Regions from separate parts of the Actinomadura napierensis genome, predicted to be linked through region 1. Evidence: riboswitches for the same ligand, from Rfam matches in the RefSeq annotation. Region 1 holds a riboswitch; each other region holds the start of a gene.
What was found. A riboswitch is a leader RNA that binds a small molecule or an ion and turns the genes downstream of it on or off. The one in region 1 is predicted to bind cyclic di-AMP.
Positions count from the first base shown of each region.

Region 2: it holds a riboswitch for cyclic di-AMP, as region 1 does, so the genes downstream of both, ABD296_RS13905 (NlpC/P60 family protein) here and ABD296_RS46350 (C40 family peptidase) in region 1, are expected to answer to the same signal.
Region 3: it holds a riboswitch for cyclic di-AMP, as region 1 does, so the genes downstream of both, ABD296_RS05990 (CHAP domain-containing protein) here and ABD296_RS46350 (C40 family peptidase) in region 1, are expected to answer to the same signal.

Region 1 is NZ_BAAAMR010000171.1:5,745-12,309, forward strand. Features, by position in the region: gene typA (translational GTPase TypA) at 1-1,324, opposite strand, end outside; cyclic di-AMP (ydaO/yuaA leader) riboswitch at 1,533-1,659, shown strand; gene ABD296_RS46350 (C40 family peptidase) at 1,667-2,695, shown strand; gene ABD296_RS46355 ((deoxy)nucleoside triphosphate pyrophosphohydrolase) at 2,692-3,075, opposite strand; gene ABD296_RS46360 (Mut7-C RNAse domain-containing protein) at 3,122-3,895, opposite strand; gene ABD296_RS46365 (amidohydrolase family protein) at 3,949-5,238, opposite strand; gene ABD296_RS46370 (MarR family winged helix-turn-helix transcriptional regulator) at 5,300-5,824, shown strand; gene ABD296_RS46375 (ribonuclease domain-containing protein) at 5,932-6,339, shown strand; gene ABD296_RS46380 (NlpC/P60 family protein) at 6,383-6,565, opposite strand, start outside.
Region 2 is NZ_BAAAMR010000020.1:30,642-37,206, reverse strand. Features, by position in the region: gene ABD296_RS13920 (cytochrome P450) at 1-977, opposite strand, end outside; gene ABD296_RS13915 (LacI family DNA-binding transcriptional regulator) at 1,025-2,047, opposite strand; gene ABD296_RS13910 (LuxR C-terminal-related transcriptional regulator) at 2,481-2,750, shown strand; gene ABD296_RS13905 (NlpC/P60 family protein) at 3,154-4,131, opposite strand; cyclic di-AMP (ydaO/yuaA leader) riboswitch at 4,135-4,340, opposite strand; gene ABD296_RS13900 (amino-acid N-acetyltransferase) at 4,563-5,093, shown strand; gene ABD296_RS13895 (RDD family protein) at 5,099-5,938, shown strand; gene ABD296_RS13890 (RDD family protein) at 5,946-6,565, shown strand, end outside.
Region 3 is NZ_BAAAMR010000006.1:142,900-149,464, reverse strand. Features, by position in the region: gene ABD296_RS05995 (PP2C family protein-serine/threonine phosphatase) at 1-1,508, shown strand, start outside; cyclic di-AMP (ydaO/yuaA leader) riboswitch at 1,991-2,146, shown strand; gene ABD296_RS05990 (CHAP domain-containing protein) at 2,159-2,983, shown strand; gene ABD296_RS05985 (bifunctional glycosyltransferase/CDP-glycerol:glycerophosphate glycerophosphotransferase) at 3,187-6,072, shown strand; gene ABD296_RS05980 (glycosyltransferase) at 6,050-6,565, shown strand, end outside.

The DNA.
Region 1 (6,565 bases):
GGTTGGTCATGTGCTCCATGCGGCCCTTGCGGACCGCCAGCAGCTGCGTGACCGCGCCGAGGTGCTCCTCGGGGATGTCGACGGTGAGCCGCTCGACCGGCTCGTGCTTCTTGCCGTCGATCTCCTTGGCGACGACCTGCGGCTTCCCGACGGTCAGCTCGTAGCCCTCCCGGCGCATGTTCTCCACCAGGATCGCCAGCGCCAGCTCGCCGCGGCCCTGCACCTCCCAGGCGTCCGGCCGCTCGGTCGGCAGCACCTTGATCGACACGTTGCCGACCAGCTCCCGGTCGAGGCGGTCCTTCACCATCCGGGCGGTGACCTTGGTGCCCTTCTCGCGGCCGGCCATCGGTCCGGTGTTGGTGCCGATCGTCATGGAGATCGCGGGCTCGTCCACCGTGATCAGCGGCAGCGGGCGCGGGTCCTCCGGGTCGGCGATGGTGTCGCCGATCATGATCTCCGGGATGCCAGCGATCGCGATGATGTCGCCCGGCCCCGCCTCGTCGGCGGGCTTGCGGGCGAGCGCCTCGGTCATCAGCAGCTCGGTGATCTTCACCTTCTCGATGCTGCCGTCGTGCCGGCACCAGGCGACCTGCTGGCCCTTCTTGATCGTCCCGGCGTGCACCCGGCACAGCGCGATCCGGCCGAGGTAGCTGGAGGCGTCCAGGTTCGTCACGTGCGCCTGCAGCGGCCCGTCCGGGTCGTAGGACGGCGCCGGGATCGTCTCGGTGATCACCGAGAACAGCGGCTCCAGGTCCTCGCTGTCGGGCATGCCGCCGTCGGCGGGCTTGGCGAGCGACGCGCGCCCGGCCCGGCCCGAGGCGTACACGATCGGGAAGTCGATCTGCTCCTCGGTGGCGTCGAGGTCCATGAACAGCTCGTACGTCTCGTCCACGACCTCGTCGATGCGGGCGTCGGGACGGTCGGTCTTGTTCACGACCAGGATCACCGGCAGCTTGGCCTCCAGGGCCTTGCGCAGCACGAACCGGGTCTGCGGCAGCGGGCCCTCGCTGGCGTCCACCAGCAGGACGACGCCGTCCACCATGGACAGGCCGCGCTCGACCTCGCCGCCGAAGTCGGCGTGGCCGGGCGTGTCGATGATGTTGATGGTCATGCCGTTGTGCCGGACGGCGGTGTTCTTGGCGAGAATGGTGATGCCCTTCTCGCGCTCCAGGTCGTTGGAGTCCATGACGCGGTCGTCGACGTCCTGGTTCTCGCGGAAGGCACCGGACTGCCAGAGCATGGCGTCGACCAGCGTCGTCTTGCCGTGGTCGACATGGGCGACGATCGCGACGTTCCGGAGGTCGTCGCGCGTGGAGATGGGCATGCGGGCTCGCCTTGCGTGAGAGTTCGGGAGTCGCCGCAGACGCGCGGCTACCTTCATTCTACTTGGCGCAGGGCGCAACCCGCCCCGAGCCGCCCGTTCCCATGCCTCACAGGGGCCCCGATTGGCCATCTTTGTCCATCCTTTGTAATCTTCCCGAGATCCGGTCGTCCGGAGCCCCACCCCCCGGGGCTGCGGCCGGACCGCCGAATCCCCCGCGGCACCCACCCGCGGGCGAACCGGGGACCCATCCCCCTGGGGTGAATCGACGCACGTCGTAGGGCGACTCCTGGCCCGAACCCGTCAGCTAACCCGGTAGGCGAGCGAGGAGAGGAGAACACCGGCTTGGCACCGGACCCCGTTCACCGGCGGCGCGTCGCGCCGACCGTGACCGCCGCAGCACTGCTGCTCGCCGGCCTCGGCGCCACCGCGCCCGTCGCCGCGCACGCCGCGACCCCCTTCGGCCCCGCCGCCGCCCCGTCGGCCACCGGCACGCCCAGTCCCCTCCCCACCACGGAGAAGGGCCTGAAGCAGAGCCTGAAAGAGCTGAACGACGAGGCGGAGACGCTCACCGAGCAGTACAACAAGACGCGCGTCGACCTCGGCCACGCCGTCAAGGCCGAGCAGGCCGCCGCCAAGTACGCGCAGCAGCTGCTCAAGCAGACCGCGCCCGCCCGGCAGCGGCTCGCGCAGCTGGCCGCCGCCAACTACATGAGCGGCGGGCCCGACGCGATCTTCAGCTCCGGCGGCAGCGCCGACAGCCTCTCCGACTCCGCCTACCTCCAGCAGAACCAGGCCACCACCGTCCTCGCCCTGCAGAAGCAGGTCGACCAGGCCGAGGCCGCCCAGCGCGCCGCCCAGGACCGCACCGAGCAGGTCAAGCAGGCCCAGGCCAAGGTGCAGGCCGCCCGCAAGGCCGCCAAGGCCAAGGTGGACGAGGTCGTCAAGCGCCTCGACAAGCTCACCACCACCCACACCACCGACCCCAAGTCCGGCCTCACCGCCACGATCAAGGGCTCGGACCTGCCCGCCAAGATGGCCCGCAAGGCCCTCACCAAGCTCGGCAGCCCCTACGTCTGGGGCGCCGCCGGCCCGAGCTCCTTCGACTGCTCCGGCCTCGTCGTCTGGGCCTACGCCCAGGTCGGCAAGTCCGGCCTGCCGCACTACACCGGCGACCTCTACCAGCTCGGCAGCAAGGTCTCCCGCGGCTCGCTGCGCGCCGGCGACCTGGTCTACTTCGGCAGCAACCTGCACCATATGGGCATCTACGTCGGCGACGGCAAGTTCCTCCAGGCCCCGCAGACCGGCGATGTGGTGAAGATCTCCAAACTGTCCACCCGCTCCGACTACGCCGGCGCGAATCGAATCTCCTAGCCCTTGGCGGTCGGGCGGAGGTCGGGTTCCAGTTCGGTTATGACGGGGCGGTCGCCGGGGAGCCAGGCGACGTCGTACAGGTCGTCGCGGGTGAGCCAGCGGAGGGCCAGGTGCTCCAAGGCCTGCGGCTCGCCCTCGACGATCTCGGCGGTCCAGACGCGCAGGAGGGCGCGCTCGCTCAGCCGCCAGTCGCCGCCGACGCGGCGGAGCGGGCGGATCTTGATGGCGAGCTCCTCGTGGCACTCGCGGACGACGGCGTCCTCGTCGGACTCGCCCGGGTCCACCTTGCCGCCGGGCAGCTCCCAGCCGCCGGCCATGTGCGGCGGCTCGGCCCGCTGCGCGGCGAGCAGCCGCCCGTCCCGGATGATCGCCGCGCCCACGACTACCAGATCGCCGATGGTGACCAGCCCCTCCCGTTCCGCCCGGTCATTCTGAGACGGCGGGTTCCGCCCGGACGGTTCCGGTGCGGGCCGCCTCGACCCGGCGGGTCGCCTCTTCGACGATCTTCTCAAGGTGGTCGCCGTGGGCGCCGCGCCAGTACACCTGGCCGCAGTCGGCGCAGCGGCCGTAGACGTCGTAGCTGCGGCGGGTGCCCGCTTCGAGGTCGCGCTCGATCTCCTGCTTGTCGACGGGGAGCAGGACGCCGTTGCAGGCGGTGCAGCGCGTCCAGGGGCTGAGGACGGGCGCGAAGCGGTCCAGGAGGTCGCGGAGCTGGTCGTCGGGGCGGGAGCCGCGGACGTAGGCGCCGAACCAGAGCGCGCGGCGGCGCAGGAGGCCGCGGTCCTGGGTGAGCAGGACGCGGCGCTCCGCGTTCGCCTGGACGACCAGCGCCGGGTCGTCCATGTCGTTGTGGTAGGCGGTGTCGAGGCCGAGGAGCCGCATCCGGCGCGCCAGCGTGCCCAGGTGGACGTCGAGCAGGAAGCGGGGCGCCTCCTGGCCGGGCTCCAGCGGGACCGGCTGGGGGCGGGGCACGGCGTCCACGCGGACCTCGTCGCCGGCGGCCGGGCGGACGGACGCCCCGGCGGGCTCGCCGCGGACGGTCAGCCGGCCGACCTCGGGGAGCGGGACTCCGAGCGACTCCACGACGTGCCCGAGCGTCGACGTCCCGTCCCACGGCACCCGGCGCAGCGGTTCGCGGCGGGCGGCGGGCAGGAACATCAGCAGGTCGTCGGCGATGCGGACGCGTATCTCGGATTCCACGCCGCCAGCATGCCACGCGGTGCCGACGGTCCTCGCCGGAATTCCGCCGGGCGTCAGGCGGCGGCGAGGCGCCCCGCCGACGCCTCCAGCGCGCTCAGCAGGGACGGGACGTCGTGGCCTTGCAGTACTCCGGCCCGCTTCACGACCCGGCCGCCGACGATGACCGTGTCGACATGGCGCGTCTCGGCGGACAGGACGACGGCCGCGATCGGGTCGTGCGCCGCCGCCATCCCGAGGCTGTCGGTGCGCAGGACGACGAGGTCGGCCTGCTTGCCCGGCGTGAGGGATCCGGTGACGCCGGCGAGCCCGGCCGTCTCGGCGCCGCCGAGGGTCGCGGCGCGGAGGGCCTGCGCGGTGGTGAACCAGGTGCCGGCGCCGCCCGGGCGGGCGCGCTCCAGGAAGTAGGCCGCCCGCATGACGCCGAACATGTCGCCGGGGCCGCTGGCGACGGTGTCGGCGCCGAGGCCGGTCGGGACGCCGGCGGCGTGCGAGCGTCCGGTGGCCGGGTCGCCGATGCCGAGGGCCGCCTCGACGCCGGGCGTGGCGGAGACGGTGCCGCCGTTGGCGGCGATCCTCTTGAACGCGTCGTCGGTGTAGAAGTTGGCGTGCACGTACATGGCGGGGTGGCCGAGCAGGCCGTTGTCCTCCAGGAACGCCAGCCCCCGCGCGGCGCTCTCGGCCCCGTGGCCGCCCATGTGGACGGTGACCGGCAGGTCCAGGTCGCGGGCCAGCCGCCATTCGGCGAGCGCGCGTTCGCCGCCGGCGATCTCCGGGCCGAGCGCGGCCAGCCACATCGACACGGTCCCGGCCGGGGTGTCGAAGTACTCGCGGCGGACGCGGGCCGTCTCGGCGGTGAGCGCGTCAAGGTCGCCGCCGCCGCCGTAGCAGTAGCCGAACACGGCGCGGACGCCGGACGCCCGGAGCGCGGCGATGTCGGCGTCGGTGTGGTCGGGGCTGAACATGATGTGCGACCAGTCGACGACGGTCGTGATGCCGGAGTCGAGGCACTCCAGGGCGCCGGCGAGGGTCCCGGTGTACACGTCGTCGGGACGGTAGCGCGGTGCCAGTTCGCCGAGGACGCGCTGCAGGTAGGCGGGCAGTGTGCTGTCGGGGAGGATCGCGCGGATCCCGGTCTGCCAGGTGTGCCGGTGGGTGTCGACGAAGCCCGGCATCACGATCCGGCCGGTCGCGTCCAGCACCTCGGCCCCGGCCGGCGCGGCCAGCGCGGGGCCGACGGCGGCGATCCGCCCGTCCTCTACGAGCACGTCCGCGCGTCCCAGGACGCCGGGCGCCGGAGCGGTGTCGATGACCGTGCCGTTGCGGAGAAGCAGGGAGGTTGTCATGACTCGAAGCTTAAAGAAAAGCTTTTTAAAAAGCAATGCGGTGGACGAGTATTCTCGGGATGTGCGCGATGACGACGGCGGGCCCCGGGACGAGGTGGACGAGCTGGCCGCGGCCTGGCGGCGGGACGGCCTCGGCGAGGACGTCATCGCGATGCTGGAGGTCAGCAAACGCGCCTCGCGCATCGGGGCGCTCGTCCAGCAGGCGCTGCGCGGGGAGCTGGCCGACCTCGGCCTCACCTACGCCGAGTTCGAGGTGCTGACCGTGCTGACCAGGGCCGGCGAACCGTACCGGCTGCGGCCGAGCGAGCTGACCCGGTCGGCGTTCCTCACCTCCGGCGGCACCAGCAACGTGCTCCAGCGGCTGCAGAAGGCCGGCCACATCGAGCGGGAGGCCAACACCGGCGACGCCCGCAGCCGCTTCGTCCAGCTCACCCCCGATGGCCTGCGCGTCACCGCCCTGGCGCTGGACGCCTCGGCGCGCGCACACCGGGAGGCCATGGCCGGGGTGCCCGAGGCGGCCGTCCGCGACGCGGCGGACGCGCTGCGCGACGTCCTGCTGGTGATCGGCAAGCGCCGGTTCCGTTGAGCGACCGCCCGATGCGTGCCGAATCACCGGTGACGCGCTCGGCAATTTCGACTGAACTGCCGGGATCGGCGGTGACGCGGGAGGCGTTGCGGGGTGACACTCGCCCTATGAACACCCCCCGCCACAGGTTCCGCCGCGCGCTCCTGCCGGCCGCCCTGCTCATCGCGGGGCTCACCGGCCCCGCGGCGCACGCCGCCACCGCTCCCGCCCCGTCCGCGACCTCCGTCTCCCCCGTCTGCGAGTCGACGCTCCCGTCGCAGGCCGACGACACGATCGCCCTGATCGACAAGGGCGGGCCGTTCCCGTACCCGCAGGACGGCACCGTCTTCCAGAACCGGGAAGCCCTGCTGCCGAAGGAGACGCAGGGCTACTACCACGAGTACACGGTGAAGACGCCGGGCAGCTCCACGCGCGGCGCCCGCCGCATCATCACGTCCGACCATCTCGGCCATGACGGGATGTACTGGACGCCCGACCACTACGGCACGTTCTACGACGTCGACTTCGGCTGCTGAGCGTCCCCGGCCGGCGGCCCGGCGACGGGCGCCGCCGGCCGGCTCAGCCGCCGGGCTGCTGCGCGGCCAGCTGCGTGACCTTGCCCTTGAGCTTGGGGCTGGCCAGCGGGCGCGTCACGCCCACCCAGTCGGGGCGCTTGTAGGTCTTCACGCCGATCGCGGGCACGCACGACGAGCAGCTCGCCACGATCATCTTGCCCTTGCCGATCACCATGCCGACGTGGCC
Region 2 (6,565 bases), on a different contig from region 1:
GCGGCGCCCGTCAGCAGCAGGACGAGCCGTCCCCGCTCGATCACGGTGCCGCCCAGCTCGGCGTCCTCCAGCGCGGCCCGCAGCGTCAGCTGGACGGGCGGGTCGTAGCGGAGCAGCTCCTCCACGGCCGCCGCGACGTTTTCCGGGTGCTCCCGGAACACCGCGAGCTGCTCCGGATGCCGCAGCAGCGCCAGCGCGCCGTTCCCGATCAGGTTGACGGTCGTCTCATGGCCCGCGACGAGCAGCAGCACGCACGTCGCGAGCAGTTCCTCTTCCGACAGGACGTCGCCGCCGTCCGAGACGCCGACCAGCGCGCTCAGCAGGTCGTCGCGCGGCTCCGCGCGGCGCTCGGCGGCCAGCTCGCGGAAGTAGGCGGCGAACTCCGCGCGCGCCTCGTCGCGCAGCGCGATCTCCGCCTCCGGCAGCAGGAAGTCGGGGTCCAGGCCGCGGGCGAGGGCGTCCGACCAGCCCTTGAACAGGTCCCGGTCGCGCGGCGGGACGCCCAGCATCTCGCTGATCACGATGACGGGCAGCGGGTACGCCAGCGCCGAGATCAGGTCGACCTCGCCGGACACCCCGTCCAGCAGCTCGTCCACCAGCGCCTCGACGCGCGGCCGCAGCCGCTCGACCAGCCGCGGCGTGAACGCCTTGCTGACCAGCCGGCGCAGCCGCGTGTGGTCCGGAGGGTCCATCGTCAGGAAGGAGCGGTTCCGCTGCGGCGCCTCCCGCCACAGGCCGCCGCCCTCGGGCCGGTGCCCGAACCGCGGGTCGCGCAGCGCCTGCTCGCACAGTTCGTAGGACGTGCTCACCCACAGGCCCACGGCCGTCTGCCGCAGACTGCCGCCCGCCGCGAGGCCCCGGTAGTGCGCGTAGGGGTCGGCATGGAACGCCGGATCGGACGGGTCGAATCCCAGGATCGCCGCCGCGTCCGCGTCCTGCCCCGATGCCCCCGCCACCTGTTCCCGCGTGTCCGTCATAGGGCAAGTCACCCGAAATTAAGACGCGATGTCAATAGTGACGAGGGTCAGGCCGATTCGCGGACGACCAGTTCCGGAGCGAGGACGACCTGGCGATGCTGGTGCGACTTGCCCTCCCGGATCTCGGCCATGGCCAGCTCCGCGGCCTCCCAGCCGAGCGCCCGGCGCGGCTGCTTGACCGTGGTCAGCGGCACCGCGGCGCTGGCAGCCAGCTCGATGTCGTCGTAGCCGACCACCGCGATGTCGGCCGGGACGCGCGCGCCGAGCCGGGTCAGCTCGTTGATCAGCCCGATGGCCAGCAGGTCGTTCGCGCAGAACACCCCGTCCGGGGTCGGTGACATGTCCAGGACGCGCCGCGCCGCGCGCCGGCCCTCGGTCGGGCTCAGCGCGTCCTGGATCAGCACGGGCGGCTTCCCCAGACCGGCCTCGACGAGCGTGCGGGCCGCGCCGTCGCGGCGCTCGACGCAAGGCTGCGGTTCGGGCGCGCCGGTGACGAACGCGATCCGCTCGCGTCCGATGCCGAGCAGATGCGCGGCGGCCAGCTCCCCTCCCGCGACGTGGTCGACATGCACCGCGCACGCGTCGGAGACGTCCCGGTCCATCAGCACGACGCTCAACCCGGCGGCCCGCAGCCGCCGGATCCCGGCCGGACCCAGCCCGACCGGGACGATCAGGGCGCCCGCGGCGTGCTGCTCGTCCAGCAGTTCCAGCGAACGGGCCTCTTTGGCGGCGGAATGGTCGCTGGACAGCCAGAGGGCGTCGTGGCCCGCCGCGTTGAGCGCCTCCTCGGCGCCGCGCACCACGTCCGCCGCGTAGGGATTGGCGAGGTCCTCGACGACGACGCCGAACAGGCGGCGCGGCTCGTCGCCGAACTCGCCCGCGGTGCGATCGGGGCCCGTCCGGAGCCGGCGAGCCGACTCGTTCCGGACGAAACCGAGCTCCTCGATCGCCGCGCGGACACGGTCACGGGTAGCTTCGGCCACGAGATCTGGCCGGTTTAGGACATTCGAAACGGTCCCAACTGAGACCCCGGCACGCCTCGCGACCTCGCGGATACTGGTCTGTGGCAAGTCGCTCCTCGTCCGCCCCGGTGGTGTTTCCCCAGGTAGTTGGGCTTTCCTGTGTCAATCCCCGAAAACCCGGTCACGCATTGCGACCATCCGGGCACAGATAGCACTTAACCAGCGCTTGACGGGCCGGATCCGGCCGCCTAGCGTTCCGAGCCGAAGCGTAGCTTGAAACGATTCACGATCTTCGTCCGCGGCGAGATCCGGTGAGTCCAGGGAGGAAGGACGGGTTCGGAACGGCGAGCCAGACCCGCCCCTGCCAACGTGGCCAACGACTGAATCGTCACCCGGAGTTCCCCCGCAAGCCCCCGCAATCGGCCTAACGGCCACCTCCGGCCAAGCTTCGCGAGACAGCAAAGGAACCGAACCGATGATCTAGTCCGGAAGGCTCCGGACCCGGCAACCCAACGCATGCAGATCGAGGCCCAACCCGTGCCTGTGCAGCGGACGGCTGCATCCCCGCGGTCATCAACCACGGACGAGGGAGGACGGAGTGGAAACAGCCACACTCGATTTCGGGCTGAGCGACGAGGAGATCAGGTTGCTCTCCCAGATCGCCAGCGGTGTCACCGCTGATGTGGCGGCTCGCAAGCTGGAACTGAGCGCGCGGACCCTGCGCCGCCGGCTGCGCAACATCTGCGACCGGCTGGAGGTCAACACCCCTATCGAGGCCGTGGTGTGGGCGGCCCGAAGGCAGCTCATCTAGCGCGACCCGACGACGCCCGTCAGGGGACGGCGGGCGTCACCCGGAAACCAGCCCGACCGGAAGCAAGTCCAGCGATGCGAACTCGTCCGACCCCGCAGCGGCGGCGCCGAACCCCTGACAGGTAGGTCCCTGGCAGAAAGCGCCGCCGCGGGACGAGTTCGATTTCACTGCATTGCCCTTGGCGGTCGGGCGCTGGGGCGCCCTCCCTTCAACGGGCAAAGCGGCGATCGCTGCATCGCTCCGACTCGCCCTGGGGGCTCGCTTCGCGATCGGATTCTCGCTTCGCTCGAATCCGGCTTCGCACGCGATCGCATCGTTGCGGTCCGCTCCGGCTGAGGTTAAGACGCGTTTCCACGGCGGTCCGGCGTGGTTCAGGTTCGGGCGGTTTGTTCTTTGTGGGGGGTCAGGCGACTCGGACTACGCCGGCTATGGGGCGGCCGGACAGGGAGGCGATGCGGACGACGTCGCCGGTGTGGGGGGCGTGGATCATCTTGCCGCCGCCGACGTACATCCCCATGTGGTGCAGGTCGGAGTAGAAGAAGATGAGGTCGCCCGGCCTCATCTGGCTCTCCGAGACGTGGGTCCCGGCGTTCCACTGGCTGCCGGTGTAGTGCGGCAGGTTGATGCCGACCTGCTTGTAGGCCCACATCGTCAGGCCCGAGCAGTCGAACGTGGTCGGGCCGGCCGCGCCCCAGACGTACGGCCTGCCGAGCTTGCTCATCGCGTACCGCAGCGCCTGCGCGGCCTTCCCGTCGCCGATGACGGGCAGCTTCGCCAGCAGGCTCGGGTCCTTCTTGACGGCCTTGCCGCGGACCTTCTCGTAGGCGGAGGTGACCTTCTTCTTCTGCTCGGTGAGCTGCGTCTTCAGCTGCGTCACCTGCTGGGTGCGCTCCTCCGCGGACTTGCGCGCGCGCTGGGCGGACTGCATCGCCTGCATGAGGCCGAGGACCTGGGTGCTGTCCTGGGTGGCGAAGTAGTTGAGCGTCGCGGCCTGGTCCAGGACGGCCTGCGGGTCCTGGGCGGAGATGAACGAGACCGTGGGGTCGGTGCCGCCCTGCATGTAGCTGGTGGCGGCCAGCTCGCCGACCTTCTCGCGCAGGCCCTCCAGGGACTTCTGCTGGCGCGTGGCGTTGGTAGCGGCGACCTTGGCCGCCCGCTGCGACTGCTGCAGCTTCACCTTCAGGCCGTTGTACTGCTCGGTGAGCTGCTCCAGCTGGTCCGCGAGCTTGAACGCCTGGTCCTTCAGCTCCTTGGCCGACGGGTCGGGGTCGGCGTGCGCCGCGGGGAACGAATGGGGGGCCACCACGTGGGGTGTGATGGAAAGGGCGGTGAGCGCGCCGGCGATCGTGAGCGCCCGGACGCGGAAACGAGCCGTCCGCACCAAATCTCCTCTCCTTGTCCGCCTACCGAGTTAGCTGACGGGTTCGGGCCGGAGCAGCCCGTCCGCTGAGCGCGCGCGGATTTCGGTCCACGCGGCTGCGGATTCACCCCAGACGGAATCGGTTCGGGGCGGTCCCCGAACGCTCCGAAAGTGGGTCCCCGGCTCCTCGGGGCGCCGGCTGCGGCCCGTGGACTCGGCGGTTCGGCCTCCGTTTCGCGGAAGGCCGACGTCAGAGCGGGACACTAACGGAACCGCCAGGGGATGCCAACCAGAACATGCGAATTCGCAGGTCGTGGCGGACGGTGCGTGGGGTTAACGCCGGATTTGACGGCCCTTGGCGGGCCGGCGAGGGCCTTGGGGCCGGTGCGGTGCGCTCAGCGCGGCCGCCGGTGGCCGGGACCGGGCGGGGCGTTCGGTAACCTCGCCTGTTTGTGGAAGTCGTGATCAGGCGTGCCCGTACCGCCGACGTTCAGGGGATCCGCAGGCTGGTCGATCTGTACGCCGGGTCGGGGCGACGCCTGCTCAAGAAGTCCGCGGTGAAGCTGTACGAGGACGTCCAGGAGTACTGGGTCGCCGAGGACGTCGAGGGAACGGGCCCGGGGGAGGCCGGCCCCATCGTGGCGTGCGGGGCGCTCCACGTGATGTGGGAGGACCTGGCGGAGGTCCGCTCGGTCGCCGTCGACAAGGGGTACGGCGGACGCGGGATCGGGCACCGCATCGTCGCGCGGCTCCTGGAGACCGCGCGGGAACTCGGCGTTCGGCGGGTGTTCTGTCTTACCTTCGAAGTGGAGTTCTTCGCGCGCCATGGTTTCCAGCAGATCCTCGGTACTCCGGTGGCGCCGGAGGTGTACGAGGAACTCCTCCGCTCCTACGACGAAGGCGTTGCAGAGTTCTTGGACCTCGACAGGGTCAAGCCCAATACGTTGGGAAACACCCGGATGTTGCTTCGCCTGGAGGACTGACCCAGATGAGTGATTCCCCCAACCGCGGGCGGCCTTACCAACCGCCGCAGGGGCAGGGTTCGTACGGACCGCCGCCCCCGTACCAGGGTTCCCAGCAATGGCAGCAGCCCGAGCGGCAGGGGCAGGCTCAGCCGCCCGCGCAGCAGTGGCAGCAACAGCAGCAGCCTCCGTCCCACCAGCAGTGGCAGAACCCGCAGCAGGACCAGTGGCAGCAGCCGTCGTACGAGTCCTATGAGCAGCCGGCCTACGACCAGTACGGCGGGTCCTCCGGCGGGGACATGCCGCTGGCGCCCATCATGCGGCGCGCGGGCGCCCGGCTCATCGACAACGCGCTCGTGGCGGTCTTCGGGTTCGCGCTCGTCCTTCCCATCACGATCGGCGCGTTCGGGTTGGGCAAACCCGGTAGCAAGACCGAGGACGAGGGCGGCGTCTGGAACTGGCCCATCATCTTCACGCTGTTCGCGGTCCTGTCGGTACTGCCGTTCATTTACGAGGCGGTACAGCTGTCCATGTGGGGCCGAACGCTCGGCAAGCGCTTCTTGGGTATCGGTGTCGTCCAGGCCCGTCCCGCCGGGAATCCGCTGACGACGACGCAGGCCGTATGGCGGGCCGCCATCACCCACGTCGCCTACCAGATCGGCGTTTTCTTCTTCCTCGTGCTGGCCGTGATGGTGTGGCAGTACTTCGCCTACGGGATGGTGCTGGTCTGGGCGGGCGCCCTGATGGCCTACCTCTGGGCGATCTGGGACCAGCCGCTGCACCAGGCGCTGCACGACCGCTTCGCCGACACCCTCGTCATCGACGAGCGCGTCGGGTACGGCGAATACACCGAGTACGCGGAGTAGGGCCGCGATGGCGGCATCGCAAACGCCGGCACAGGGGTCGGAGGAGCCGTCAGGGGCGGAGAACGGCCTCCACGATGACGAGCCCGTGGCGCAGGAGGACGGGGACGGCCCGGCGCTCGCCGAGCCGGGGCAGCGCCTCCTGGCGCGCATCGTCGACACCCTGATCGTCGGCCTGCCCGTCATTATCGTGGTGAAGGAGTTCGTCTCCGGCCACGACTTCGACGTGGTCGCCCCGCCCGCCGTGGCCGGGTGCATGCTGCTGTACGAGGCCGTCCAACTCGCCGTCTGGGGGCGGACGCTCGGCAAGCGATTCGCCGGAATCCAGGTCGTCTCCGCTCCTCCCGCCTTGTCCGGCCGTGAGGACGCCGCCACGGGCGTGGGGGAGGCCGAGGCCGGCCCGTCCGCTTCGGGCCTGCCACAAGCGCCCTATGGCCGTCCGAGCGCGCCGCGAGCCGTCCTGAGGGCCGCGGTGTACGCGGTGCCGATCGCGCTCCGGCCCGTTCACATTCTCGGTCTTCTGGCGGGCCTGTTCTGGGTGGCGAACGCCGGGTTCATATACGAGGGGACGCGCCGCCAGGCCCTCCATGACAGGCTCGCCGGCACCCTGGTCGTAAAACGCCGCACGCC
Region 3 (6,565 bases), on a different contig from region 1:
ACCCGGTGGCGCGGGGGCTGCTGGACGGGACCCTGGATTCGGCGGCGCACCTGGTGCCGGTGCGGGGTCCGGACGGCGAGGTCCAGGACTTCCTGTACGCCGAGCTCAACGGGGCCGCGCGCGACCTGTTCGGGCGCGGCCCCGAGGAGCTGACCGGGCTGCGGCTGCTGCGGACGGACCCGGGCGCGGCGCTCAGCGGGCTGTTCGAGGAGTACGTCGCGGTGCTGGAGGGCGGGACGACCCTGGACCGCGACTCGATCATGTACTCGACCGTCCAGGGCGGGCTGTCGCGCTCGTCGCGGATGAGCGTGCGGTGCGTCCAGGTGCCGACGGGCGTCTGCGTCACCTGGCGGTACCACTCCGGCGAGGACCGCAGCGCGCGCCGGCTGGAGCGGGTGGAGCGGCTGGCGCTGATCGGGTTCGGCGAGTGGGACCTGGTCACCGGGCAGGCGGACTGGACGCCGCAGATGCTGGCCAACTACGGGCTGGGCCCGGACGAGGTGCCGCCCGCGCCGCACGACCTGCCGAAGGTGGTGGCCGAGGACGACCTGCCGCTGGTGGAGGAGGCCGTCCAGACGATGTTCTCCCGCCGGGAGCCGGTGGAGGCCGAGCACCGGGTGATCGGCAAGGACGGCGCGCGGCGGAATCTGTGGCTGTTCGCCGAGCCGGTGCTGGACGCCGCGGGGCTGCCGGTGTCGATCAACATCGTGTCGCAGGACATCACCCGGCGTCGCGGGGTGGAGCGGGCGCTGGCGGAGACCCGCCGGCAGATGCTGAAGCAGCAGGCGCGCACGGCCCAGGAGCGCAAGGTGGCGGTGACGCTGCGCCGGGCGATCCTGCCGGACGAAGAGGAGGTCGGGCAGCTGCCGGGGCTGCGCGTGGCGATCCGGGCGCTGGCCGCCGAGAGCACGGCGCGGATCGGCGGGGACTGGTTCGCCACCCGCGCGATGCCGGACGGCCGGGCGCTGTTCGCGATCGGGGACGCGGCGGGGCACGGCCTGCCGGCGGCGGCGTCGATGGCGCGCAGCCGCAACGGGCTGCTGGGCCTGTCGTGCACCGGCGAGCCGGCGGGGCGGCTGGTGGGCTGGCTGAACGAGCTGGTCGGCAGCATGGACCCGCCGGCGACGGGGACGGCCATCGTCGGCCATTACCGGCCGGAACAGCGCGTCATGGAGTGGACGTGCGCCGGGCACCTGCCGCCGATCCTGGTGCGGGACGGCCACGCCGAGCCGCTGGAGGTCTATCGCGACCCGCTGCTCGGCGCCCTGCCGGATTGGGAGTACAAGACGATCTCCACGGAACTGCGGCCGGGGGATCTGATCTTCCTTTACACCGACGGGCTGGTGGAGCGCCGCGACGCCGACCTGGACGAGCGGATAGCGCGGCTCACCGGCATTCTCCGGGATTCCTCGGCGGGGCCGGAACTGGCGCTGGACGAGGTGCTGGCGCGGATGGAGCACGACCGGGCGGCCGACGACACCACGATGTTCGCCCTGCACGTGGAGTGATCATGCCCTGGTCAGACCCGCCGGTGACCAGGGGTGATGCACAGCACACCGGCGCGGGGAAGGCGGGGCCGGTGTGATCTGCGACGCGCGCCGGTCCGCGTCCGCGCATCCGCGCCCGCCCATCGCCATTTGATCATTTTACCTTTCCCGGCGCTCGCGACGGTTATCGAAATCGCCCTTCCCATAAGGGTTTCCGGCGCTCCGGACAAAGATCGCCGAGAGCGCGCGGCCGGGGGCGCTCGATCATCCCGCGGAGGGGTGCTGACCAGGCAAAAGATCCTTTTGCTCCTGGTTTGCTTTTCCGCTGAGCGTTGGTACCTTCTTTCCCGAATCACGCAGCGCGTTCCATGCGTTGCACGCCGGCCGCTTCCATGCGCGGCCGAGGGTCGCGGAGCGGGCTCCGCACGCGACGCGCGCCACACGATGCGCGCCCTCCTCGAGATCAGTCGCTGAGATACATCCGAATATCCGGCACCGCGTTCCGCGGTGCGAGGCCGAGTCCGTCCAGGTCCACCCGACCGGACGGAGCCGGGGACCCAAGGTTCCAGGGGTGAATCGGCGCGTCCGTCAGTACGCGCCGTAGGGCTCTTCCATGCCCGAATCCGTCAGCTAACCCGGTAGGCGTCATGGGAGACAAGGAGATTCCCTGCATGACCGGTCGTTTCGATCGTCTTTTCGAGAACATCGCCCCCCGACTGAGCGCGCTGCGCCTGAACGGCGCCGCCCCCCGCGCCGCGCTCGCCCGCATGAGCCCCGAGGACCGGGCCGTGGGCGTCGCCGTGGCGGGTGTGATGGCCGGGGCGGTCGGACTCGCGATCTTCAACCCCCTGAGCGGGGACACCGCGTCCGCCGAGACCCCCGCGCAGGCCGCCGCCGCGGTCAGCCGCGAGGGGGCGGTCGCCGGCAGGTCCGAGCACGTCAAGTCCGAGCACCTCAAGTCCGAGCGCTCCGAGTCCGGGCGCTCGGCGCGCAAGGCGAGCACGGTCGACGCGTCGACCGTGATCAAGCTGGCCAAGTCGCAGGTCGGCGTGGAGGAGGGCCGGAACGGGTCCACCAAGTACGCGGACTGGTACGCCTCCACCTCGCACGCCGCGGTGACCGCCCGGCGCGACGGCGGCAGCGTCGGCGACTACAAGGGCGCCGAGTGGTGCGACATGTTCGTCTCCTGGCTCAGCGCGCAGACCGGCGTGCGGAACATGGGCTGGGACGCCTACACCGTCCAGCACGCCACCTGGTTCAAGGACGAGGGCAAGTGGGGCACGAAGGCCCGCCCGGGCGCGGTCGTGTTCTTCGACTGGCAGAACGGGTCCCGCGGCGGGATCGACGGTATCGACCACGTCGGCCTCGTCGTCAAGGACAACGGCAACGGGACGATCAGCACGGTCGAGGGCAACACCGGCAACGCCGTCCAGGAGAAGGTCCGCGACAAGTCCGAAGTCGTCGGCTACGGATACCCGGACTACGCCAAGTCCTGATCGCCACCACCGCGCGGAAAAGATCATTTTTGTGCGGAGAGAAGGCGCCCGGTTCCGGCCGGGCGCCTTTGGCGTTCCCGGGGTGATCTGCCAGGGCCTGTCGGGTAATGCTAAGCATTGACAGCTTTTGATCAGAGTTGGCCCTTGACGCCTCCTTGATGGAAAGGAATCCCTGCACGCCGAGGAGCGGAAGGGGATGGCCCATGCGGGTGCGCCCGGATGTCAGCGTGGTGGTGATCGCCTACAACGACGCCCGGCGGCTGCCGCGGGCGGTCGCCTCGTCGCTGGCGCAGTCGCTGGGCGGCGTCGAGACCGTGGTCGTCGACGACGCGAGCACCGACGCCACCGGGGAGGCCGCCGAGCGGCTCGCCGCCGCGCACCCCGGCCGGGTCCGGGCGGTGCACCTGCCGGTCAACTCCGGGGGCTGCGGCCGGCCGCGCAACGTCGGCGTCGAACGGTCGGACGGCCGGTACGTGATGTTCCTCGACAGCGACGACCTGCTCGACCCGCACGCCTGCCTCAACCTGCTCTCGGCCGCGCAGGAGAGCGGCGCGGACCTGGTCTCCGGGCGCTGCGACCGGGTCTTCCTGGACCTGCCCGAGGGCGCCAAGGACCGGGTCCGCCCCTGGTACCCGTGGCTGTACCAGCGGAGCGCGGTGTACGGGTCGCTGGAGGAGAACCCCGACCTGCTCTACGACACGCTGTCGACCAACAAGCTCTACCGGCGGGAGTTCCTGGAGGACGGCGCGCTCCGGTTCGTGGAGCGGCTGCACTACGAGGACCTGCTGTTCAGCGCCGAGGCCTACCTGGCGGCCCGGCGCACGGCCCTGATCCCGCACCGGGTCTACAACTGGCTGGTCCGGGACCGGACGGTGATGCCGACGATCTCCAACCGGCGGGACGAGCTGCACAACTTCGCCGACCGGCTGGAGATCCACCGGCGCATCGACATGCTGTTCGAGCTGCGCGGCGCGGACGGGCTGAAGCACGCCAAGGACGTCAAGTTCGTCAACCACGACCTGCTGCTCTACCTGCGCGAGCTGCGCGACCGCGACCCGGTCTACCGGGCCCGGTTCCTGGATCTTGCCGCCGGCTACCTGGCCGGGCTGGACCCGGTGGTGTTCGAGGCCGCGAACCCGCTGCCCGCGATCGCCGCCTACCTGATCAAGGAGGGCGACCAGGCCGGGGCGCTCGCCGCGGCCGAGTACCTCCCGGACCGGGGGTGCGAGCTGCACGCCCCGCTGGTGGAGCGGGACGGGCGGATCTTCTGGGGCGCGGGCCCGCCGCGCGGCGACCTCGGGCGCCGCGTCCTGGACGTCACCGACTTCGGCTTCCATCTGTGCCCGCTCAAGGAGCTGCGGCCGGCCGCCACCGTGACGCGGCTGGAGGTGCGCGGCGGACGCGCGCACATGGCCGGGCACGTGCTGAACCCGCTGGGCCGGGTCCCGCCCGGCGCGAAGCTGGCGGCGTCGCTGGAGTTCCGCGACCGGCGCCACGGCGCCCGCCGGATCCGGGTGCCCGCCGAGATCGTCCACGAGGGCGACCGGCTGGCGTGGCGGGCCCGGTTCGATCCGCGCGCCCGTGTCCGGCCGCTCGGATTCGCCGATCCCGTGTGGGACGTCCGGCTCCGCGTGACGGCGGACGGTGAGGAGATGATCACCCGGCCGGGGCCGCCCGCCGGCCCCGGCGCGCCGGACCTCTCCGGTGTCGGACTGCCCGTCCGGCCCCGGCTGACGCGCCTCGCGGGGGACACGCTGTGCTCCTACGTCACCGAGGGCGGGCACCTGGCGTTCACGCTCCAGACCGGCGACCCGCGGAGGCGGCGCGCCGCCGGCGCCGTCGCACGCGCGGCCGCCAGCCCGCCGGCGCGGCTCGGCCGGAGGCGGGCGCGGCGGCTGGAGAGGTCCGTGCGCCGCACGCTGACCTCGGGCCGGACCAAGGCGGTGGTGTTCAACCGGGTGCTGACCCGGTTGCCCGTCCGCAAGGGCCTGGTGGTCTTCGAGAGCCACCTCGGCCGGCAGTTCTCCGACAACCCGAAGTACATCTACCGGGAGCTGCGCCGCTCGGGCCGCCCCGTCGAGGCGGTCTGGTCGTACGCGTCGTCCACGGACGGGTTCCCGTCCGACGCGACGCTGGTGAGACGCGGTTCCTGGCGTTACCACCTTGCCCTGGCGCGGGCGCGGTTCTGGATCGACAACCAGGGCTATCCGGCGGACCTGCGCAAACGCCCCGAGACGACCTACATCCAGACCTGGCACGGGTCGGCGTACAAGCTGATGGGGCTCGACCAGCCCCGGCTGAAGAGCGGCCCCGCGTCGGACCGGACCCGGCTCGCGCGGATGGTCGACCGCTTCGACTGCTTCCTTGTCCGCTCCGACCACGACGTGGACACCCTCGCCAAGGGGCTCGGCGTCCGGGCCGAGCTGCTGCCGGCGGGCTACCCGCGCAACGACCCGCTGGTCACCGGGGTCGGCGGCGACGCCGAGCTGGCCGCCGAGGTCGACGCGCTGCGCCGCTCCCTCGGGCTGGACGACGGGCGCCGCGCCGTGCTGTACGCGCCGACGTTCAGGACCGGGCCGAAGGGCAGGCCCGTCAGACGGATGGAGCCGCCCGTGGACCCGGCCCGGTTCGCCCGCGAGCTCGGGGACGAGATCGTCCTGCTCGTGCGCCCGCACTACCTGTGCCGGGCGAACCTGCCGCCGTCGGCCGCGCGGGCCATGCGGGACGTCGGGGGAGTGCCGGACGTGACGCCGCTGCTCCTGCTCGCCGACGCCCTGGTCACCGACCATTCGTCGGTCATGTTCGACTACGCGCTGCTGGACCGGCCGATCGTTCTGCACCTCCCGGAGGACGACCCCGCCGCCGGCTACTTCGACCTTGAACTGCACGCGCCCGGTCCGGTCACGCGGACCGAGGACGAGCTGATCGCCGCGCTCGCGGACCTGGACGCCGCCGGGTCCGCGCACGCCGCGCGGCGCCGTGCCTTCGCCGAGCGGTTCGGCGAGCACGACCGCGGAACCGCCGCGCGCGCGGTGGTGGACCGTTACTTCGGAGAAAGGAGCGCCCATGGTTCCCACCGGAACCGCTGACCGCGCGCCGCGCGACGTCTTCATCGTCTGCAACAACGTCGACGAGATGGGGGGCCTGCAGCGCTGGGCGCACCACATGGCGCGGATGCTGGCCGGACGCGGCGACCGCGTCACCCTCGTCGGGATCACGCGGGCGGAGGTCGGACACCACCACGGCCGCGACGACTCCTACACGGTGGAGGTCCTGCACGACGCCTGGCGCCCGCCGGTTCTGGAGTGGCGGCCCGGCCGGCTGCGGCACCGGCTGAACATGGCGGCCCAAGGACGCGACGTGTGGCGCGCGGCCGTCCAGCGGCGCGGCGCCGGCCGCCTGACTCGGATGTTCGCCGCGGCCCGTCCGGGCGCCGTCGTGATCGTGCCGCAGGTCTGGGCGATGGAGTGGGTCCGGCGCGCCGACACCTCGGGGATGCGGGTCGTCGGCATGAGCCACGAGTCCTACAAGGCGACGCGCAAGTCCACGCGGTACGAGCGGGTGAAGCGGCACTTCGCGCAC